One region of the Shewanella colwelliana genome, then DNA from elsewhere that is predicted to be linked to it. Evidence: predicted binding sites of a transcription regulator. Region 1 holds the regulator's gene; each other region holds the start of a gene.

Region 1 (6,070 bases):
GATTGTTTCAGCAACTAGATAATTTAACTGCAAATAGCAGATTACCTATACGCAGTTATCTGGTACTGTCATCTACAAGCCAGAGAAGAGTGCTAGAAGATGCAGTGAAACAGTTCACCAGAATACCTTTGTCTGGTGCAATTTTGACCAAACTAGATGAGTCAGTTGCATTAGCACCAGCATTAAGCGTATTGATCCAAAGTGGGTTACCATTAAGTTATGTCACTGATGGTCAAAGAGTTCCAGAAGATATGCAAGTGGCCGATACGTTAGCGTTGGCAAACAAAGCCCTTTCGGTACTAGAAAAGAAAGAGCAACCAATACAAAACACTGAAAGGTCGTATGAACAGGCCTATGCATTTGAGTAAAATAATGAGTCGGGATCAAGCAAGCGGTTTACGTATGATGAATCAACCATATAACGAAAAAGTAAAAGTAATTGCCGTATCAGGTGGTAAAGGTGGCGTTGGTAAAACTAGCGTATCAATCAATACCGCGGTCTCGTTGGCGGAAAAGGGCAAGCGTGTGCTTGTGCTCGACGCTGACCTTGGCTTAGCTAATGTCGATGTGATGTTAGGCTTAAGGGCTGAACGTAATCTTTCTCATGTACTTTCTGGTGATGCAGACCTTGACGATATTATTGTCAGAGGCCCAAAAGGTATCGGGATTATACCTGCTACATCAGGTACGCAAGCCATGGTAGAGCTGACACAAGCACAGCATGCTGGACTGATTCGTGCTTTTAGTGAGATGCGCACACAGTTTGATATATTAATTGTCGACACGGCTGCAGGTATCTCTGATATGGTGCTGAGCTTTTCTCGTGCGTCACAAGATGTGTTGATCGTTGTGTGCGATGAACCGACATCGATCACCGATGCGTATGCGTTGATCAAGATCCTAAGTCGCGAGCATGGGGTGTTCCGTTTCAAAATTGTTGCAAATATGGTGAGAAGTCTACGCGAAGGTATGGAATTGTTTGCTAAACTAAGCAAAGTAACCGATCGTTTTCTCGATGTCGCACTTGAACTCGTTGCAACGATTCCATTTGATGAAAACCTCAGAAAATCAGTTCGTAAACAAAAATTGATAGTAGAAGCGTTCCCTAAATCGCCAGCATCAATTGCATATCATGGATTGGCCAATAAAATCATTAGTTGGCCAGTACCGCAACAACCTGGTGGGCATTTAGAGTTCTTTGTAGAAAGGTTGGTCCAACGTCCAGAGTACCAAGAGGATCGTGCGAGTGAGTAAAGCCTCAGCGTATACTTGTTTAGATAATAAAGCTTCTATCGTTGAACAGTATGCACCGTTGGTTAAAAGGATTGCTCATCATTTGTTAGCGCGGTTGCCCGCTTCTGTTCAATTGGATGACCTGTTACAGGCTGGCATGATGGGATTGTTAGAAGCCTCATCAAAATTTGACGGCAGTAAAGGTGCAAAGTTTGAAACGTTTGCAGGCATACGTATTCGAGGCTCAATGCTCGATGAAATACGCCGCGGAGACTGGGTTCCACGCTCTGTACATCGCAATCAACGTCGTGTCGCACAAGTGATAGATGAGCTAGAACAGGAGTTAGGTCGTGATGCAAAAGACAATGAAATTGCAGACCGACTTGATATGACACTGGATGAGTACCATCATATTCTTAATGATGTATCGGTTGGAAAAGTAGTTGGGATTGAAGATCTTGGGGTTTCGGTCGATGTAATAAGACATGATGAAGAATCCCAAGATGATGCATTCGAGGCGCTTGCTGAAACTCAGTTTCATGAAGCCTTGGTAGAAGCCATCAAACTTTTACCAGAAAGAGATGGTTTAGTTTTGTCGTTATATTATGACGAAGCATTAAATTTAAAAGAGATTGGTGCAGTACTTGATGTTAGCGAGTCTCGAGTTAGCCAGATACATAGTCAGGCAATGCTCAGGCTAAAGGCTAAACTTAAGCATTGGACCAAAATATAACGATTACATGAGCAAAATAAAAACAGCTCCGCGGAGGAAACCTTGGACAAGAATATGAAGATTCTCGTTGTTGACGACTTTTCGACAATGAGGCGTATCATCAAGAACTTGTTAAGAGACTTGGGTTTTAACAATACTCAGGAAGCAGATGACGGGTCAACGGCGTTGCCGATGTTGCAAAAAGGCGATTTTGACTTTGTTGTTACCGATTGGAACATGCCTGGTATGCAGGGGATCGATCTATTGAAAGCGATCCGTGCCGATGACGAACTTAAGCACATACCTGTATTGATGGTAACTGCGGAAGCGAAAAGGGAACAGATCATTGCAGCAGCCCAAGCTGGTGTAAATGGTTATGTGGTTAAACCTTTTACTGCAGCGACATTGAAAGAGAAGTTAGACAAAATTTTCGAACGACTCGGTTAATCAAGGTTAAGCTATGCAGGCAGAAACTTCAGGGCTGATTAGTTTAGCGCAAGCAAAGCAACTCGTAGAGTTGCTTCAAGCTAATGAGCAAGAACAAGCTGACGAGATAGTTAGAGAACTCGCCACCCCTATTCAAAAAGAGCTTTTTGATGAGGTCGGCCGTCTAACACGTCAACTTCATAGCGCTATCGTTGACTTTCAGGTTGATGGTCGCTTAGTCGAGTTGGCTAATAGCGAAATACCAGATGCCAAAGAACGGCTTAACTATGTTATTGATATGACAGAACAAGCTGCAAATAAGACGATGGATGCGGTCGAAGAGTCTCTGCCATTGGCGGATGCGTTAACAGCCAATGTACAAGCCGTCAAACCATCTTGGGACAGGTTAATGAAGCGAGATCTACAGCTTCATGAATTTAAAGCCCTGTGCCACGATGTCCAGCAATTTATCGAGCGAAGCGAGTCTGACTCGAATCGCTTAAAAGAATTACTCAATAATATTTTACTTGCTCAAGACTTCCAAGATTTGACGGGACAAATGATCCGTCGAGTGATTGAGTTAGTCCGTGAAGTTGAAAACAATCTCGTTTCAATGTTGACCGTATTCGGTGAACAGCCCGTATCAGAGAAGCCGCTTGAGCTAGATAAGAGCGTGGAAGCAGAAGGTCCTATTATGAACGCAGAATTGCGTGATGATGTCGTGACGGGACAAGATGAAGTCGATGACTTACTTTCGAGTCTGGGTTTCTAAGTAGGAGTCATATTAATGTCCTTTGATGTTGATGAAGAGATACTGCAGGACTTTTTGATTGAAGCAGGAGAGATCCTAGAGCTTCTATCTGAACAGCTTGTCGCCCTGGAAAATAATCCAGATGACACTGAACTGCTGAATGCTATTTTCAGAGGGTTCCATACCGTTAAAGGTGGCGCTGGATTTCTCAGCTTGACCCCAATGGTTGATGTTTGCCACGAGGCAGAAAATACCTTTGATTTGCTGCGCACGGGTAAACGAAGTGTATCGGCTGAGCTGATGGATATTATTTTGCAAGCCGTTGATGCGATCAACTCGATGTTTGCAGAGACTCAAGCAGGACAGCAACAAAGTCCTGCTGATGCTGAGCTCCTGGCGTGCCTAAAATTACTGAGTTCTGGTGGTTTATTACCATCAGAGGGCGGTGCCACTGCAGAGCCAGAAGCGGTTGTAGAGCCCGTTATCGAAGAACCCCCAGTCATTGAAAGTGTCTCTGAGCCTGTTGTTGAGCAGGCCGTTGGTGATATCGACGAGATCGATGAATCAGAGTTTGAAGCCCTGCTTGACGCATTGCATGGTTCAGGAAAAGGCCCTGCAGTTTCGGATAAAGCACCTAGCCCTGCGGCAAGTGGTAATGATGATATTACCGATGATGAATTTGAATCACTGCTTGATGAGCTTCATGGTTCAGGTTCATTTAAATCAGAAGGTTCCAAGCCGGCCGTCGAGCCAGAGCCTGCTGCACCGCCAGTGGATTCAGATGAGATAACCGACGATGAGTTCGAGAAGTTACTCGATGAACTTCATGGTTCTGGTGCGCCGAATGTTGTCGCTGATGCCGGTAATAAACCTGCAGCAGTACCACCTAAGGCCGCTGCCCCCGTTGTCGCTCCGAAACCTGCTCTAGCACCAACTCCACAAGCTGCTGCTCCAGTTGTGAAAGAGAAAGCCCCAGTTGCTAAAGCGCCTTCGCAAAATATGCCGCAAGCTGAGACAACTGTTCGTGTAGATACCGCAAGGCTCGATCAGATCATGAATATGGTTGGCGAACTAGTATTGGTGCGTAATCGCTTACTGAGTTTAGGGATATCTCGTGATGATGAAGATATGTCTAAAGCATTAGCCAACTTAGATTTAGTCACAGCCGATCTTCAGGGCGCGGTGATGAAAACTCGCATGCAGCCCATTAAGAAAGTGTTTGGTCGCTTTCCTCGGGTTGTGCGTGATTTGGCGAGAAGCTTAAGTAAAGAGATTGATCTTCGTATGATAGGTGAAGATACAGATCTCGATAAAAACCTGGTTGAAGCACTGGCAGATCCATTGGTCCATTTGGTGCGTAACTCTGTCGATCACGGCATTGAGATGCCAGATGAGCGTGAAGCCAATGGGAAATCAAGAACCGGTACCATTACCCTATCTGCGAGTCAGGAAGGCGATCATATTCTTCTTAAAATTGAAGATGATGGTGCAGGGATGGACCCTGATAAACTTAAGCAAATCGCTATTACTCGCGGTGTACTCGATGAAGATGCTGCGGCCAGAATGTCAGATTCAGAAGCGTATAATCTGATTTTTGCACCGGGGTTCTCAACAAAGGTTGAAATCTCTGATATTTCAGGTCGTGGTGTGGGGATGGATGTCGTCAAGACTCGTATTACTCAGCTAAACGGTACTGTACATATTGACTCCCTTAAAGGTAAAGGGACCGTATTAGAGATTAAAGTCCCTCTAACTTTAGCTATTATGCCGACACTGATGGTTGGAGTGGCTGAGCAGGTCTTTGCATTACCACTATCGAGTGTCAGTGAAATATTCCACTTAGATTTGACCAAAACCAATATCGTTAATGGTCAATTGACAGTGATCGTGCGTGATAAGGCTGTGCCACTCTTCTACCTCGAATATTGGCTGAGTCGTAAAGAGGTCAACTTTAAGCATGGTGATAAGAAACACGGTCATGTGGTGATTGTTCAGCTAGGCACGATGCAAATTGGTTTTGTTGTTGATTCGCTCATTGGACAAGAAGAAGTCGTGATTAAACCGCTCGGTACCTTGCTTCACGGAACTCCAGGTATGGCAGGAGCGACCATTACCTCCGATGGTGGAATAGCATTGATTCTTGATGTGCCAGGCTTATTAAAACATTACGCGAAAAACAAGAATTAGTAAGGTTATGAGATAGCGGAAACTTAAACTGGCGTGATACCTAGCCGTATCACGCGCTGTTTCTGGACTGATGATCGCTGTCGATAGGAAAATGAATGGCCATTAAAGTATTAGTTGTCGATGATTCGAGTTTTTTTCGCCGCAGAGTCAGTGAAATCGTTACTAAAGATCCAGATTTAGAAGTGGTTGGTACTGCGGTGAATGGTGCTGAAGCGGTTAAGCTAGCAGAGCAGTTGAAGCCGCAAGTCATCACTATGGACATTGAAATGCCTGTGATGGATGGTATTACTGCTGTACGTGAGATTATGGCTAAATGTCCTACGCCAATTTTGATGTTCTCTTCGTTAACTCATGATGGCGCCAAGGCGACTTTAGATGCATTAGAAGCTGGGGCGCTAGATTTCCTACCAAAACGCTTTGAAGATATTGCGACCAACAAAGATGACGCAATTATCTTATTGCAACAGCGCATTAAAGCGTTAGGAAGGCGACGTGTATTCCGGCCTATTCAGCCAAGAACGCCAACACCGACACCAATCACCTCTCGGCCTTCAACATCTCGCGAGACAGCGCCAGCATCACGTCCTCCAGTGCGTGCGACCGCGCCTCAACGAGCCAGTGGTAAAAAGTACAAGATATTACTTATTGGTACGTCTACTGGTGGACCTGTCGCTTTGCAGCGAATCTTAACTAAACTTCCAGGGAATTACCCTCATCCAATTTTGTTGATTCAGCATATGCCTGCGGCATTTACGCCAGCC
Region 2 (6,070 bases), on a different contig from region 1:
AATGCTGGGAACTGCTCAGCAACATCGGCACTGCCATATTCACTGGTCCATGCCCAACCAATGGTGAACTTATGGAAGCGCAACATGTCCAGCACACCAACCGCTGGAAGAACAGCTGCAAAAAGCTCTGGGCGCTGTGTTAGGGCTGCACCCATCAAGAGGCCACCGTTACTACGTCCATAGGCACCAAGTTTTTTGCTATTAGTATACTTGTTATCAATCAAGTATTCGGCCGCCGCATAATAATCATCAAATACGTTCTGTTTCTTATCGAACATCCCCGCTTGATGCCAGCTTTCACCATATTCGGCACCACCACGAAGGTTAGGCACCGCATAAATCCCCCCCATATCCATCCAAGCAATATTGGCAGGGCTGAAACGAGGAGTTAGCGAAATGGCAAAACCACCATAGGCGTATAAAAGTGTCGGGTTATTACCATCTAGCTTTAACCCCTTCTTATAAGACACCATCATCGGCACACGAGTACCATCTTTACTGGTGTAGAAGACTTGATCAGAAACATAGTCATCAGGGTTAAAAGAGATTGTTGGCTTGGCATATAAACTTGACTTCCCTGTTTTGAAATCAAACTTATAGGTTGTCTGAGGCTGAACGTAACTATTAAAGGTGTAGTAGAAGTAATCTTTGCTACGTTTACCGTAAGGGCCCGCTATTTTACCTTTCCCCGGTAGATCGACATCCTGACGTTTAACGCCATCCATGCTAAATATCGACAATTGACCTAATACATCATGCAAGTAACTAACAACTAAGTGATCATTAATAATCGCTATATTGCTAATGGGATCTTGAGACTCTGGAATAATGGTTTTCCAATTTGCCTTTGCGGGACGATTCACATCAATGGCAATCACTTTACCGTTGGGTGCATTTAAGTCAGTCTTAAAATAGAACACTGACTTGTCATTGCCCAAGAAACTGTATTCAGCTTCCAGATCAACAATCAACTCTACAACTTTGCCATTAGCATCGTTGAGCGACTTATAAAAGAAGCGGTTGCGACTATCGGTACCTTGAGATATAGAAATCAGCAGGTAATCGCCCTTCTCAGAGACTTCTGCCCCAAACCCCCAATCTTTATTTTGAGGACGTTCATACACCAATACATCTTGCGACTGACTGGTCCCCAATTTGTGAAAGTACACTTTTTGGTTGAAATTGACATCAGCTAACAGATTACCGCCCTCTGGCGCATCATATCGAGAGTAATAAACGCCTTGGTTGTCCTTGCTCCACTCAGCACTGGAAAACTTAATCCATTTGAGCTCGTCGCTCAGTTTATTGCCTGTAGCAACATCGACAAACTGCCATTGCTGCCAATCTGAACCCGATTTAGACACACCGTAAGCGATTGTTTTGCCGTCGCCACTGACAGACACACCACTTAAGGCCACTGTACCGTCGGTAGAAAAGCCATTAGGATCTAACGCAACGGTCTCTTCGCCAGCACTATTTTTAACGTAAAGCACAGATTGAGCCTGCAAGCCATCATTGCGGTAGAAGAAGGTGTTGTCACCATGCTCAGAGGGGGCCGTCACTTTCTCGAAATTCCACAGTTCGGTAATACGGTCAACAATCGCTTGCTTGTTGTCTATCTTGGCCAAATACGCTTGACCAGCAAGCTGTTGCTGCTTCACCCAGTGATGGGTCGCATCAGTTTCCTCTTCAAGGAAACGGTATGGGTCTGCCACCTCTACGCCATGGATTGTTTCCACTACGCCTGTTGCAGAAACTGCCTGCGTTGATTGTTCAACAGTTGCGCTGTTGTGCTGACATCCCATTAATGTCAACCCAAGCCCTGCAATAAGCAGGTGTTGTTTAGAGATAATCGCTTTTAGAGCCATCTATTGCCGTCCTGGTTATCTATTTATTATTCATCTTGTAATGTGAACGCCGTCCCATTAACGAAGTACTATACAAGTAAAAAAAAACTGCGCAACGGGTTAAAAAAATTCATCAAATCGAGTCCAAGGTGTAAACGTTAATAAAAAACTAACATGGATGAATTAATTAAACCGTCAAATTATGCATGGAATCTGCTTAACCACTCGCAAACAAGCATTATTAGTGAATCTGCCCAAAATACAGCCCCGCCCATTCATTAGTAAAAGTAATCAATTTCAGGAATTTTTTTAGTTGGACGGTATAAAGGTCTGACCCTATAATTCGCCCTGTTTTCAGGAAGTGTCTGCTCCCAGCAGATTTGAAAACAAGAACTCCAGATTTGTGTGCGAGGCACGTGAATCTATCCCTGGTTCTTATGCTTGACTTCCTTCCTTCAATTTGTTGATTGCAATATATTATTTGCGGCCCGCTTAGTATTAAGTGGGCTTTTTTTTACCTGAAGGAAAGTGACCCACAAAAAAGCCCAGCTTTATAGCGGGGCTGATTGGTATGTCGCTTGCGAGTTAAAGTGGCTTACTTAACCTAATGACAACTCGCCTGTTACGCGATCGTTCATCAATCGTGGCATTTGAGGCAACGTGACGGCGCTCACCATGTCCTTCGGTGTGGATACGCTCTTGAGGAATGCCAGCTGACAGGAAAAACTGCTTAACCGAGTCTGCACGTTTCTCAGACACCTTCTGGTTAACAGAACGACCACCGTAGCTATCGGTATAGGCATCAATAAGCACCAATTCTACTTCTGGATCGTAAGCCAAGTATTCTTGTACCTTCGCAATCTGCGCTTTAGCGTAGCGAGTCAATTCCGTACCACCAGCTTGGTAGGTTAGAACGGTAAACGCAATATCCTCAAAACTATAAGGTAAAAGATTAGCCAGGCAGGAGCGAAACTCAGAATATTGACGACCAAAATTCACTGCTGATAACCCCACGGCAACTTTACTCGACCGGTTATACCAATCTGAATAATAAAAGGTAGGCTGCATGCCACGCTCTAGCTCATTGAGCATAGACCACGCGGCATTTTTAGGGACTTCTCCACTAAAATACTTTTGATAAGTGAGTTCAGTAATCGGTTTTGATAACAGTCCTGGACGCCAGGATGGAGCCATACTCATCAATTTTGCATTAGTCACTTCATCAGGTTTTACCCACATATCGAGAGTAAAATTTAAGTCATGATCTTTGCCTGCACGACTGGTGAATACCGCTTTACCGTATGAGGGGATCTCATGCTCAAGACGACATACGATAGGGGTATTGTCACTCAATCGCCACTGAGACTGCTCTAATGATGCAACATAATGGCGCAACTCGGCATTGGCGAGCATAGGCAAGCCCGCGACCAGTAATCCTGTTACAGCAAATAGCACCCTACCCAACATAGACAATCACTCATATTAAATGTGTTACTTAACCCTATCGGCCTCTTTAAGCATTCCTTTAGCTTATATATTAGCCAATCAAACATGACAAGGTAACGCTAGATACTTCATAATAGCCACTGACTAATTATTTGGATATTTTGATGAGCGATATTTGCGACGCCAATAAACTAAACCACCGCTTTAGGGGCTATTTCCCCGTGGTTATCGATGTAGAAACTGCAGGCTTTAACGCCCAGACCGATGCGTTGCTTGAAATTGCTGTCACCCTGCTAAAGATGAATGATGAGGGGGATTTAGTCTTAGATAAAACCCTGCATTTTCATATCGAACCTTTTGAGGGAGCTAATTTAGAGCCTGAAGCGCTAGCCTTTAATGGCATTGATCCCACGAACCCGTTACGCGGCGCGGTGTCTGAGAAAGAGGCATTTTTAGAGATATTTAAAGAAGTTAAAAAAGCGCAGAAAAACAGCGGTTGTCACCGTAGTATTATTGTCGCCCATAACGCGGCTTTTGATCATGGCTTTGTGACTAAAGCTATCGACCGTGTTGGATTAAAACGCACGCCGTTTCACCCTTTTGCCACCTTTGATACCGCAGCCCTGTCAGGACTGGCGCTTGGTCACACTGTGTTGGCCAAAGCCTGCGCTATCGCGGGTATCGATTTTGATAATAAAGAAGCTCACTCGGCACTGTATGACACTGAGCGTACTGCCGAGTTATTCTGTCATATCGTCAATAAATGGAAAGCCTTAGGAGGCTGGCCTATCGCGCAAGATGACGAAATTGAAGCCTAGTTATTGACCGAGACGTCACTCACTGGTTTATGAGTGGGTGACCTTGACACATATTTGTCGACTATCGCATCAATCGCACCATTGTGCTTTAACATCGCTATGGCTTGATTAATCTGTGGCAATAGCTGTTCATGTTCTTTCCTGATCCTGACCACTAACTCCCCATCTGAGTGTAAAGCGGCCAAGCCAATGCCTATATTTAGCTCTTTTGCCCAATAAAGCGCGGTGAGGTCGCCCGATATCGCAGCGGCCACACGTTGCTTTTTCAGGGCCATCACCAACTCGCGTTCAGACTTAAAATCTATCCGCATAAATTGATCATCGTCGTGATAAAGGTAACCATGTACTGTGCCAATCTGTTGATTTTTTATCTTGGTGATTGACTGCCATTCGGTCACATTTTCATTTAAAACAATAATATGTTCTTTGATTGGAAACAGGGGATCAGATTGGACAAATAACTCACCTAAGTCTTGATGTTCAAACCAGCTAGGGCTGACCACGTCAAAATCTAGCTGACCAGTCTCTAACGCGCTATTAGTGCGTTTAGGTGGAAGTTTCTTTTTCTTTAATTTAATCCCTGCTTTAGCAAATATTTGCGGGACTAATTCACCAAGAATTCCGGGACGATCTGCGGTTTCACTGATGTAATAAGGGTACCAGCTACTTGAGCCTGACACATTGTAAGACAGTGTCGTTTCAGCCCATACTTGTTGACTGATCAACAATAAACTAAATAGCAATACGGTGTTTAGTTTCAATATGGCATCTCACAAACCGTTAACAACATGCTTTAGATATACCAACCGTCTTGCTTAAGAGCAAGCCTTGCAATGCAAAAATAAGATAAAAATGGCACAAAAAAGCCGCGATAATCGCGGCTTTTAAATACAGCTCACTAAATCAAATGATTATAGTGTGTCTGCATTATCAGTGAGGTAAGAAGCTACACCTTCTGGGCTTGCATCCATACCTTTGTCACCTTTCTCCCAACCAGCAGGACAAACATCACCGTGCTCTTCGTGGAACTGAAGTGCATCAACCATACGGATCATTTCATCAACGTTACGACCTAGTGGAAGATCGTTAACCACTTGGTGACGAACTTGACCTTCTTTGTCGATAAGGAAAGAACCACGGAATGCAACACCAGCTTCTGGATGTTCAACGTCATAGGCCTTACAGATTTCATGCTTAACGTCAGCCACAAGCGTGTATTGAACTTGGCCAATACCACCCTTGTCTACTGGGGTATTACGCCATGCATTGTGAGTAAACTGAGAGTCAATTGAAACACCAATCACTTCAACGCCACGCTTCTTGAACTCATCCATGCGGTGATCGAAAGCGATCAATTCAGATGGGCAAACGAAAGTGAAATCAAGTGGGTAGAAGAATACAACAGCAGTTTTACCTTTGATTGCTTCGCTTAGGTTAAAGCTGTCTACGATTTCGCCGTTACCAAGAACCGCTGCAGCAGTAAAATCAGGGGCCGGACGGCCTACTAATACGCTCATTTTATATCTCCATCTATGGATTGAAAAAGCTTTTAATTATGAACTAAAAAGCATTATAGGCAGTCATTCGCTGGACACAAGCTATTTGGGATCATTGTCACCTTTTTTAATAAATATTCATCTAGTTGCCCAATAACTGTGCGCGATAACCTTACCTTTTGTATCGTAATTCACAGTTACACAGTAAACTTAAATACAGTTCAGTTACATCTCACTATTTTTTACAGATAAAACGCCGATTGGCTGGACAAGCCTTGCTAATACTGGCAAAAATAGCCTCCAAATACTTTATAAAAAATCAGAAAGAATAAATATGAATGCAGTTGTTATTGCTGTTTGCCTAATGTTGGGCCTCAGCCTCGCCCGAGTAAACGTTGTTATCGCACTCACAGTCAGTGCATTAGTGGCTGGCTTAGTGGGCGGTATGGACTTACAACATACC
Region 3 (6,070 bases), on a different contig from region 1:
AGACCTTAATGAAGATCTTAACGCTGTATTAGTCGCTCAAGAAGATGAAGCAACCAAGGTGACGGTTCAACGCGCAGAATAAACTTATCTGCTTGCCCAACGCCTAGTTGTCTATAAGCCGCACTGATTTTGATGCGGCTTTTTTTGTGCCTCATTTTTGTTTCTCGCAGCAACGGTATTGCCCTTTATGCCCAGCAGGGTAAATCCAGTAACATAAACCAAAGCTTCGCAGTGGGGATAAACTTGTCATATCAACAAGTGGCGACCTAGTAGGCTCAAGCCTCTACAGCCTCATGCCTAGACCATGCCTAGACCTTAATTTCCACTAACCCCGATGCATCCCAATAAAGCATCCATATCCTGAAATAGGTGCTTAAGGACTAAAAACAAAAAAGCCGCCCAAAGGCGGCTTAATAAACACAGGTTTTGACTAAGGACGGTAAACTTTCACGTTGTGATAGCCCTGCTCTTGCAGATAAAGGGCCTGTAGCTTACTCATAACGCCTCTGTCACAATACAATAGGTATGTCTTAGCCTTATCGAGATCGGCGAACTGAGTCGCTAACTTAAAGAATGGGATGGTCTTAATCTCTATACCATCAATTGCCAGTGGGCTCTGTTCTTCCTCTTCAGGCGCACGAATATCGACGATAACCTCACCACCACTGACGACATCAACGGTTTCGGTTTCGGTTATTTTAGTATCCATACTGGTAGCTATTTCTCTAATATCAATCACTTCTGCCGCCTCGATAACACGATCGAGTAAGTCTTCTGAAAACTTTGTTTCTTCCGCTTCAATCTTAGACAACACGGCTTTAACCGTTGGTTTTTGTGAAATGACGCCGCAATATTCAGGGATAGATTTTGCAAAATCTTCAGTGCCAATCTTACGACTAATATTAATGATATCTTGCTTATCCATCACGATCAGCGGACGTAAAATCAAGGTGTCTGTACAACGGTCAATCACGTTTAGATTGGTCAACGTTTGGCTCGAAACCTGCCCCATTGCCTCGCCAGTTACCAAGGCTTGTATTCCCATTTTAGCCGCCACGCGAGATGCAGCCCGCATCATCATACGTTTAAGGATGACGCCCATTTGACCATTATCAATCTTCTCTAAGATCTCTGTCACAACGGGATCAAACGGCACTGAGACAAATTTAACCTTGTGAGACTCACCATATTTTTGCCATAGGTGATAAGCCACTTGCTTCACCCCAATCTCATGTTGATCGCCACCAAGATTAAAAAAGCAGTAATGGGTACGTGAGCCACGCTTAATAAACTGATAGCTAGATACACCTGAATCGAAACCACCAGAGATAAGTGATAACACATCCTCTTGGGTCGCCATTGGGAAGCCTCCCAAACCATCGATACGCTTCTCGACCAAATAGAGGTTTTCTCTATCTATCTCTAGGTTAACCGTCATATCAGGATTTTTTAATCGAACACCTGTAGCATCAGTAAACTGGTTTAAACCACCGCCCACATAACGCTCAACTTCAATAGAATTAAAATCGTGTTTACCACTGCGCTTCACCCGCACACAGAAGGTCTTACCCGCCAACTCATCTTTATACAGGGCTAAGGTTTGTTGATAGATATCATCCACAGACTCAAACGTGCTCTCTTTGACCTGCAGCACATGGGCAATACCAGGTATACAGGCTAAGCGTTCAGCATAAACCGCCACCATCTCAGGCTTACCAGCGGGAACCTTAACCATGATTTTATCCCATTGACGCTGTACGGTGGCCTCTTCATCGACCTTGCGCAGCACGTTACGGATATTGGTTTCAAGCATCTTGGTAAAACGCATTCTTACCGGTTTGCTTTTCATCATGATTTCAGGAAACAGTTTTACGATAAATTTCATGGGAGTTCCGAGGAGGTAAAATTTTAAACAGCAATTTAGCCATTATATCAAGTAAGCCGCATTAATGCCTATTAAGGCTGCTGAAAAGATAGATTAAATCGCAGCTAGACAAAAAATAAGCCCTAAAAGGGCTTATTGATTATTGAGATGGGTCACAACAGTGATTATTGCCCGACCAATATCTCATCAGACTCTTTTGCCTTGCCTTGCTCAATGGCGATTTCCACACGGCGATTACGCGCACGGCTGTTGGCAGAATCATTGCCAACTAACGGTGCCGAGTTAGCCATACCCACCACTTTCATTCGTTGCTGATCAAACCCCTTAACACGAATAAGCTCATGGGCGACGGCAACAGCACGCTTGCTAGACAGGTCCCAGTTAGAGCTATAGAGCTCATTGCTAATATTCATATCATCAGTATGGCCCGATACCGTTACTATACCCGGTACATCTTTAAGCAGTTCGCCGACACGGCGCACAACCGGTTTAAACCTAGGTTGCAAGAAGCCAGACCCCGATGCAAAAGCGCCCTTTTCACGAATGCGGATAATGATTTGCTGACCTAAGGACTCAATCTCAATGGCGCCATCGACGATCTCTTTATTGAGCTCTTGCGCCATTTTCTTCACCTGATCGTTAATCTGATCTTGCGCAGCCGCTTGAGCTTGCTGTGACTGTGATTGCGCTTCAGCCTCTGCTTGTTCTTGAGAAGTTGAGGACGCCTCACCACCACGCTGCTCACCACGTTGTTGCTGAACACCACCAGCACTGTCATCTTCACCGGCTTGCACTTCAATCGTCGGCTCAGTCATCTCATTGGTTTGCTGATTAATGATCTCAATAGGCGTTGGCTCAGGCTTGCCCGGTCTAAATTCAAGCGCAATCACTGAGGTACCTTTGGGAATATCTTTGACTTCAACTTTATTCTGCACACCAAAAGCATACTTCATTGAGCCAGCGATCTGTTTAAACTTCATCACGTCCATTTCAGAGAACGCCAAAAGCAATACGAAGAAACACATCAGCAGCGACATGAGATCGGCAAAGGTCGCCAACCACATTGGCGCTCCCGCAGGTGGACAATCGCACTTCTGCTTTTTAGGCATCTGGCTATTCCCCGTCCGTTGTATCTATTTGACGCTGCTTTTCAGAGAGATAATTTTTAAGGAACCCTTCAATGACACGTGGGTTTTGACCATCTTGAATTGCCAATACAGCATCCATAATCAAATTACGGTTGAGCATCTCTTCACCCATACGTAATGCCAGCTTATCGGCAATAGGAATGGCGATCATGTTAGCTATAATTGCCCCATACAAGGTGGTTAACAAGGCCACCGCCATCGCAGGGCCAATAGACTTGGGGTCATCCATGTTGGAGAGCATCGCCACCAAACCAATAAGCGTACCAATCATCCCCATTGCCGGGGCGACATCACCCAAGGCTTTAAATATACCGACACCCGTTTTATGACGCTCTTCGGTCAAGGCGATATCTTTTTCCAATGCTTCACGTACCACATCGCCATCGTGTCCATCCACCAACATATCGACCGCTTTTTGCATAAAACTATTGGTGATCTCAGCCTCTTCCAGGGCTAAGAAGCCACCTTTACGCGCCGCATCCGCCATGGTGACAGACTGCTCAATCAACTCTTCGGGTTTATCAATCTTAAACATAAACGCTTTAGCAGCAATTTTAACCGCACCTAAAAATTGCTTTAGGTTGTACTTCATCATCACCACAAACAGAGAACCGATCATTACGATGAGCACTGAGGGCACGTCGATAAAAATCGCGATACCACCACTACTGACCATAGCTCCAATAATAAAACCAAACGCGCCGATTAGGCCTATCAGGGTCGCTAAATCCACAACTGTTCCTCATGTTTAGTATTTGGCTGTTTCTAAAACCGAGCGGTTTCAATCAGCGCGGTCAATGTCTCTGCACCTAAAAAATTTTCCTAACAGCATGGAAAGGCGGAGGCACTTGTGCATTCTTTTGTCATAAAAGTCTCCCATCGGCACATTATTCATCTAACTGCCAGGTCCACTTTAGGATATAATATCAGGCAAAATTGAGTATTGTTCTAATTCAATTATCGGACAGCTTACACGCAAGTTTAGCTACAAATTCAATTTTTTATAAAAAAACCTCCTTAAAGCGTGCTATTGCACAAATATCCGACACCATGATTTGACCCTTAGGGTTCACTGATATACTTTGTGTGTCGCTAATTTCTTGGGAAAATTGTCGTGGCTAAAAAACCTGAAAACCTCTCATTTGAAGAGTCGCTATCTGAGCTAGAACGTATTGTTTCCGATCTCGAACAGGGAGATGTCTCGCTCGATGATGCGCTGAAGCAGTTTGAACGTGGTATTAATTTAGTCCGCAATAGTCAAAATAAGCTGGCAGCTGCCCAACAGAAAGTATCGATACTGACTCAAGAGCACGATCAACAAACCTTGACCCCCTATCTTGCCGAGGGCGAATAATTGCTAGCTGATGCGATAACACTCTACCAGCAGCGAGTTGATAAACTCCTGCGCCACTACATCTCATCTCAAGACGACACAGAGCCTAAATTGAAGGCTGCAATGCAACATGGAGCATTGATTGGTGGTAAGCGTATTAGACCATTTTTAGTCTACGCCGTCGGTGATATGCTCAATGTCCCCCTAGAGCGCTTAGATGCCTGCGCGGCCGCAATTGAGTGCATTCATGCCTACTCGCTGATTCACGACGATCTTCCTGCAATGGATGACGACGCTTTACGCCGCGGACAACCGACAGTGCATATTGCCTTTGATGAAGCCACAGCCATTCTTGCCGGTGACGCATTACAAACCTTGGCTTTTGAAATCATCAGCCAGCCAATGGCTCAACTGAGCCCTAAGCAACAACTGGCAATGGTAGCCGCATTAGCTAAAGCGTCGGGTTATCAAGGGATGTGCGGTGGCCAGTCAATGGATCTCAACGCTACTGACAAACAGATAGATTTAACGACGCTTAAACAGTTACATAGATTAAAAACCGGGGCACTGATCCGCTGCGCAGTGGCATTAGCTATAATTGCCGCAGACATCACAGATAATGAACAAGATCTCTTGTTAGAGTTCGCAGATGCTGTCGGTCTAGCTTTTCAAGTTCAAGATGACGTACTCGATATTATCGCCAGTACTGAAGAGCTTGGGAAACCCCAAGGCTCCGATTGCGAATCGAACAAAAGTACTTACCCGAAATTATTAGGTTTATCAGGGGCGCAGGCGACTGCAGAAAGTTTGATTAACGACGCCCTATCAGCGCTGGCTAAATTACCATACAATAGCCAGTTAATTGCCGAATTCGCCCGTTTTATCATTGAGCGAAGAGTATAATAAAGAGACAAAGAATCTCGCTATGAGTTTGGATATTACGAAATACCCTGTGCTAGCACAGGCCAATACACCCGATGAGCTTAGACAGCTGCCACAAGGTGTATTACCAAAACTTGCTGATGAACTTAGAAGTTACCTACTCAAATCTGTGGGTATTTCGAGCGGCCACTTTGCGTCTGGACTCGGTACAGTCGAATTAACCGTTGCACTTCATTACGTCTATAACACACCATTTGATCGCCTGATCTGGGATGTAGGGCACCAAGCCTATCCCCATAAAATCTTGACGGGTCGTCGCGACAGGATGCATACCATCAGGCAGAAGGGGGGAATACACCCTTTCCCTTGGCGTGAAGAGAGCGAATATGACACTTTCAGTGTCGGACATTCAGGTACGTCAGTTAGTGCTGCCTTAGCGATGGCTGTGGCCGCGGAAAAAGAGCAAGCGGGCCGCAAAGTTGTTGCCGTGATCGGTGATGGTGCCATGACTGGCGGCATGGTGTTTGAAGCCATGAACCATGCCGGCGATCTGCACAACGATATGTTAGTTGTCCTCAATGATAATGAGATGTCGATTTCTGAAAATGTTGGGGCGCTAAATAACCATTTAGCTCAACTGATGTCTGGACGTTTCTATACCACTATCCGTGAAAACAGCAAAAAAGTGCTAGAAGGAATGCCTGTCATCAAAGAGATGGCTAAGCGAACAGAAGAACACCTTAAAGGTATGGTTGTGCCGGGCACTATGTTTGAAGAGCTTGGCTTTAACTATATCGGCCCAATCGATGGCCATGATGTCGA
Region 4 (6,070 bases), on a different contig from region 1:
TTCACGATTTACATTGCAAATCTGACACATAAAATTAATCTCTTGCTTTTATATCAGTAAACTATTGATAAAGGATTTTCACCTTGCCTACTTTGCACTCGGCAAACACCTCTGAAGGAGGGATTATGTTACGACCCCTTATTTTTAGTTTTTTATTACTCTTTAGCTTTTTTCCAACCTTAACTTACGCAATCGATAATGCGTCAACAACAGATAGTCAAACTTGGCATTATGTTGACAGCCAAGGTCAGCTAAAAGTTAAACTCTATTTTTTCTGGTCAAAAACCTGTCCGCACTGTGCTGAAGCTCACCCCTTTATTGATAGTTTGCCCAAGCAATATCCTTGGTTAGAAGTGGAAGATTTTATGATCACCGCACCAGGTACCATGGAAGCGTGGCAAAAAATCGCAGAGAAAACAGGCACAGAAGCCCGCTCAGTCCCCTATTTTGCTAGCGGTGAAAAAGCGATAGTCGGCTACAGTAGCCATGCAGTTACGGGCGAGTTTCTTGTCCAAAAGTTAAAAGCATACTATGTGTCATTAGGCGGTCAATTAGCGCCAGAAACCGAAGGGCAATATACGAGTGAATTGCCAGCTTCAGGAGGTTTATTTCAAACCTGCAGCGAGAGTGCTAGCGAAGGCACGTGCGACTTAGGTGAAGAGACCACCAGCAATATCACAGCGTCTGATGTTCAACCCGTCGAATTACCCCTTGTTGGTGTCGTCCATCCTGAACAGATGTCATTGCCACTATTAACGGTAGTGCTTGCTGGGGTAGATGCGTTTAACCCATGTGCCTTCTTTGTACTACTATTTTTACTCTCTATTATGGTGAATGCTAAGAGTCGTACCCGCATGCTTATCGTGGGGGGGATTTTCGTATTCTTCTCAGGCTTTATCTACTTTATCTTTATGAGTGCTTGGCTCAACATTTTCCAACTACTCGGCGCGGGCAGCGATGGAGGGTGGATCATCCTTGGAGCGGGCATGTTAGCTTTGGTTGCCGGCGCGATAAACATTAAGGACTACTTTTTTACCAAAGGCGAAGTCACCCTATCGATGTCGGCAGAAAACCGTACAGGTTTAATTAAACGTATGGGGAAACTAACCAGCGCCAGCAGTATGACAGCAATGATTGCCGGTACAGTGGTATTGTCTATTTTAGCCAATGCCTACGAACTATTGTGCACAGCAGGCTTTCCGATGATTTATACGAGCGTGTTGTCCATGCATGACTTACCCACCATCGAACGTTACATGTATTTAATCATGTATAACGTGGTTTATGTCATTCCACTGGCCATCATCGTCATCGCCTTTAGTGTATCTCTGGGTAAGCGTAAGCTCACTGAAAAAGAGGGCCAAACACTTAAGCTGATGTCGGGAATAATGATGGTTGGTTTAGGCGGTATGCTCGCGATTGACCCCACGGCACTGCAAAATGTGGTCTTAGCGATCGGGCTTATCTTAGCCTCAATTGGGTTAACCTTTATTATCACCTTAACCCGAAAAGTAATCGCTAAGAAGGCTTAAGCCCTAGGTCAAACCGAGCAACGCGCCCAGTTTGGCCTAAAGCTTTTCAATTTATAGCCGATAACACTATAGTTAATGGTGTGCATTAATATGGTACAGAACTAAGTGTAAGGCGGTAATCATGGCAGTAACAGTTGGAACCAGTAATCTCCAGCCCAACCTAAGCAATGGCAACATTGGGGTTAAAGTGGCGCAGCTAGCCAAAGAGCAGCAGCAAGCAGAGGGAGAAATTGCACTACAGCTGATTGAAGCGGTCGATGCAACGCCAAAAGCTACGCCTGTAGGCAATAGTGGTCATAATATTAACACCACAGCATAGCATTTAAAGCGAGAATAGCCTTAAGCCCTCCTCATGGAGGGCTTTTTATTGGTGTTTGAGATGGTTGGAAACTGCCTTGAAAGTTTACAAGAGAAAAAGGATGGCCAGCAAACGTTGAATCGACTAGAAGAATTGTTTAGATAATAAAAACCACAATTTAGGACGGCATGGCGTCAGAGTAATAAGTATCTCTTCCCCCATGCTTCGCTTTGTATAAATAACTATCGGCTCGGGCCAGATAATCGTCAGAACTTTCTAACGCTTGCCACTGACAAATCCCTTGAGACACGGTGACATATTGACTCACGTCAGAGTCAGGATTCGGTATTTTTGCTTCGCGTAGCGCCTGTTTTAACTTCGCAGCAACCGTCTCTGCCCCTGCGGTATCGGTATTAGGCAGTATGAGTACAAACTCCTCGCCACCATATCTAGCGGCTAAGTCTCTAGGTCTTGAGGCTATCTCTGATAAAATCCGCCCAAGTGCCATGAGGCAGTCATCGCCCACTTGGTGACCGAGCTTATCATTGAGCCGTTTAAAAAAATCGACATCGAGCAAAATAAGGCTAAGTGGATGCCTATTACGCTCAGACACTCTGATCTCTTGCGCTAAAATCTCATCAAAATGGCGGCGATTACTTAAACCCGTTAAACCATCTATCAAGGCCATTCGCCGAAACTGTTTCACCAACTGCTGCTTCTCTACATCGCGTAAAATCGCTTTTTTGAACCAGCTGTATAAAACCTTTTGTGCACTTATTACAATCACCAACAAACACAGATATTTTGTCAAAGGGAATAAAAGATGCCCTGGAAGCTCGACTATTCTTACGACCATACCGATCATAATAAACAGCGAGACAGTTGTTAGCATTAAGCCGCGATGAGGAAAGAGCGCAATAGCAAAAGTAAGCACTAAAATATCGATGAGGGATTCAACACCCGATAACGTCGCGCCGCCAGTCTCTAAATCAAGCGCGTCAAGATAGGGCAATAGCGACAAAACCGCATACACCCAGCTAAGGGTTAATATCCCTGCAAAGGTAATAAGTATGGTTTGATTACTCTTTTTCTCGCCAATAATTTTAGCGGCTAATAACCCCAAAATAGTGACGATAAAGACCGGAAAAACGAACAGAATGGTTTGGCTAGCCACAATAAGATGAGCCGTTTTTGCCACATCATTTACAATGATCACACAGGCCAAAAAAATTGACAGCCAGCTCGCCCACTGTACCCCGTTAAAGAGGTATTTTTGGGTCTCAACTTTCAATTGCTGTTCAAAAATCGGCAGCTCTATATTCATGGCAAATTTATATTCTCGTCATGGTCTCTTTGAACAAGGACAAATTGGTTTAACCTTATTTAGCTTATATTGATTATAAGGTCTGAAAGTAAAACAGCCAGCTTTAGCTGACTGTTTTAACATGAACTTTCCTTGATATTTCTACGCTGCGTTATCAACAACAGCATCAGTTTGCCTGATCAGATAGTCAAATGCGCCCAATGACGCTGTCGCACCACTGCCCATGGCAATAATGATCTGCTTGTAAGCAGAATTAGTGACATCTCCCGCAGCAAATACGCCCGGTATTGATGTCTCACCTTTGCCGTCAACAATCACTTCGCCTCGGTCTGTAAGCTCAAGTGTACCTTTTAACCATTCAGCATTGGGCACTAAGCCAATTTGTACAAAGATACCCGCTAACTCAACATGGTGGCTATCGCCTGTGGCTCTATCAGTGTAGTTTAGACCATTGACTCGGCTGCCATCCCCGGTGACTTCGGTGGTCATAGCTTGCGTGATGATCTCAATATTACCCATTGATGAGGCTTTACGTTGTAACACCTCATCCGCTCTTAGCTTGCTATCAAATTCAAGCACGGTAACATGCTCAACAATGTTCGCCAGGTCAATCGCGGCTTCAATACCAGAGTTCCCGCCACCTATCACAGCCACACGCTTACCTTTAAACAATGGGCCATCACAATGTGGGCAATATGCTACCCCTTTGCCACGATAAGCCTGCTCACCGGGTACGTTCATCTCGCGCCAGCGCGCCCCAGTTGCCAGCAAAATGGTTTTACTGCGCAGCAAGGCACCACTTTCAAGTTGTAACTCAAATAACTCTCCCGACTTTAAACTCAATGCGCGTTGATTATCCATAATGTCGACGTCATATTCATGAACATGAGCTTCTAAATTGGCCACCAATTTGGGGCCTTCTGTCGCTTTAACAGAGATGAAGTTTTCAATCCCTACGGTTTCAGCAACTTGTCCACCAAATTTGTCAGCCACAATCCCTGTTCGCAGCCCTTTACGCGCCGCATAGATTGCCGCTGATGCGCCAGCAGGGCCACCGCCAACCACTAATACATCAAAGGCTTGTTTCTGATTCAAGGCTTCAGCTTTACGCCCAGCAGCATTGACATCAAGTTTATTTAAAATCTGCTCAACACTTATTCCGCCTACAGAGAATGGCTCACCATTGAGATAAACAGAGGGAACAGCCATGATATTGCGCTCACTCACTTCATCTTGGAACAATGAGCCATCAATCATCACATTGGTGATCGCAGGATTAATTGCTGCCATCATATTGAGTGCCTGGACAACCTCTGGACACGTCTGACAACTGAGAGAAACATAGGTTTCAAAATGATATTCACCCGGCAAATTGCGGATCTGCTCAATCAACGCCTTATCTAGCTTAATTGGGTGTCCTCCCGTGTGCAGGAGTGCCAACACTAATGAAGTAAACTCATGTCCCATAGGTAAACCGGCAAACGTCATCAGCGTGTGAGTCTCGTGATTAGTGATTGTCATCGACGGCGATCGCTCCCCTTGAGATTCACGTAGTGAAACCAAGGTGGATAGACCCGCTATCTCACTCGCCAAGCTCGTAAGTTCACGTGCCTTCGGACTGTTATCTGCAGATACGACAAGTTCAACTGGGCGCTTGAGGTTTTGCAAATAAGTAGTCAGCTGATTTTTTAAATTCGTATCTAACATAATCACTCCTAAGATGACATTCTGAAATTAATAGCTAAAAAATAGGGAATAAAAAGCCAGCTCAACCATTGCAGGGGGGCGTTGAACTGGCTGGAGATGAATGTGTGCTTAATGTTTAGTTAAGCGGCTAAATGGGGGAGATGAATCCCCATTTAGGCCATGTCGCTATCGTTAGATTTTACCAACTAGATCTAATGAAGGTGCTAGCGTCTCTTCACCTGGCTGCCATGCTGCTGGACATACTTCGCCATCGTGAGTGGCTACATACTGTGCCGCTTGAATTTTACGCACTAACTCAGACGCGCTACGGCCAATACCTAAATCATGAACCTCAGCCACTTTAATCTGGCCTTCAGGGTTGATTACAAATGTACCGCGCAGTGCTAGGCCATCTTCTTCAATCATCACGCCAAAGTTACGTGTAATTTTTCCAGTTGGGTCGCCAATCATTGGGTAGTTAATTTTGCCAATGGTATCTGAGCTGTCGTGCCACGCTTTGTGAGTAAAGTGCGTGTCGGTAGACACAGAGTAAACTTCAACACCCATCTCTTGTAGCTTCTGGTAGTGATCAGCCATATCACCCAATTCTGTTGGACATACAAAGGTAAAGTCAGCTGGGTAAAAGAAAACTACAGACCACTTTCCGAGTAGGTCTTGTTCAGTGACAGAAACAAAATCACCATTGTGATAAGCCGTTGCAGAGAATGGTTTGATTTCAGTGTTGATAATTGATTGTGTCATTTGTCGCTCCAATGTGGGTTATTCACTTTTCAACTTATGGGTTAACGCTGCTGCATTAACCCCGTTTGTTTTCGATGGAGAGATAATAACGAGGATAGAGAAACAAATATAACGGGTAAAAACTATCATGCTAATCGATTTTAAAGATTAAGCGTTACTGCCAACTAAAAAACCGATTAAACGAGAAAGGCTGGATGGGCTATTGCCAGATATCGAAACGCGTTAGGCTGCGCCCCAATTGAAAGTCAAGTTTTTGCGATAACTGTTGTGCATTGGTTTTCAATGCGCTCGCAGAAATATCGCGCGTCACCTTACCCGCTATCACCACCCAGTTTCCCCCACCAGTCAAACATGCTCTGACTTCGGCAAAATGCGCTTGCAATAGCGATAGTAACTCACGATTTTGACTGTGTTCTTTCCAGCAGTTGAGCACCAAGTAGCCATCCGATTTCAACATCATTGATGCAT

Evidence for each region. The regulator FliA, encoded in region 1, starts transcription of late flagellar genes. The targets are predictions, from matches to a motif close to CTAAAGNTNNNNNNNNNNNNGCCGATA.
Region 2: a site for FliA is predicted at 3,350-3,376, ahead of BEL05_RS11640 (flagellar protein MotY). Genes of this name have one in related genera too.
Region 3: a site for FliA is predicted at 3,992-4,018, ahead of pomA (flagellar motor protein PomA). Genes of this name have one in related genera too.
Region 4: a site for FliA is predicted at 1,569-1,595, ahead of BEL05_RS15600 (cytoplasmic protein). Genes of this name have one in related genera too.

What each region holds. Positions count from the first base shown of each region.
Region 1 is NZ_MCBT01000018.1:112,947-119,016, reverse strand. Features, by position in the region: gene flhF (flagellar biosynthesis GTPase FlhF) at 1-368, shown strand, start outside; gene BEL05_RS07225 (MinD/ParA family protein) at 373-1,254, shown strand; gene BEL05_RS07220 (RNA polymerase sigma factor FliA) at 1,247-1,966, shown strand; gene cheY (chemotaxis response regulator CheY) at 2,009-2,392, shown strand; gene BEL05_RS07210 (protein phosphatase CheZ) at 2,406-3,143, shown strand; gene BEL05_RS07205 (chemotaxis protein CheA) at 3,159-5,309, shown strand; gene BEL05_RS07200 (protein-glutamate methylesterase/protein-glutamine glutaminase) at 5,405-6,070, shown strand, end outside.
Region 2 is NZ_MCBT01000037.1:18,335-24,404, forward strand. Features, by position in the region: gene BEL05_RS11635 (prolyl oligopeptidase family serine peptidase) at 1-1,868, opposite strand, end outside; gene BEL05_RS11640 (flagellar protein MotY) at 2,433-3,314, opposite strand; gene rnt (ribonuclease T) at 3,458-4,111, shown strand; gene BEL05_RS11650 (substrate-binding periplasmic protein) at 4,108-4,872, opposite strand; gene BEL05_RS11655 (peroxiredoxin) at 5,023-5,628, opposite strand; gene BEL05_RS11660 (Na+/H+ antiporter family protein) at 5,942-6,070, shown strand, end outside.
Region 3 is NZ_MCBT01000041.1:114,182-120,251, reverse strand. Features, by position in the region: gene BEL05_RS12890 (hypothetical protein) at 1-82, shown strand, start outside; gene thiI (tRNA uracil 4-sulfurtransferase ThiI) at 431-1,885, opposite strand; gene BEL05_RS12880 (flagellar motor protein MotB) at 2,050-2,994, opposite strand; gene pomA (flagellar motor protein PomA) at 2,999-3,766, opposite strand; gene xseB (exodeoxyribonuclease VII small subunit) at 4,148-4,387, shown strand; gene ispA ((2E,6E)-farnesyl diphosphate synthase) at 4,388-5,269, shown strand; gene dxs (1-deoxy-D-xylulose-5-phosphate synthase) at 5,292-6,070, shown strand, end outside.
Region 4 is NZ_MCBT01000046.1:24,513-30,582, reverse strand. Features, by position in the region: gene BEL05_RS15605 (thioredoxin/cytochrome c biogenesis CcdA family protein) at 126-1,532, shown strand; gene BEL05_RS15600 (cytoplasmic protein) at 1,654-1,851, shown strand; gene BEL05_RS15595 (GGDEF domain-containing protein) at 2,009-3,154, opposite strand; gene ahpF (alkyl hydroperoxide reductase subunit F) at 3,296-4,861, opposite strand; gene ahpC (alkyl hydroperoxide reductase subunit C) at 5,033-5,602, opposite strand; gene BEL05_RS15580 (spermidine synthase) at 5,802-6,070, opposite strand, start outside.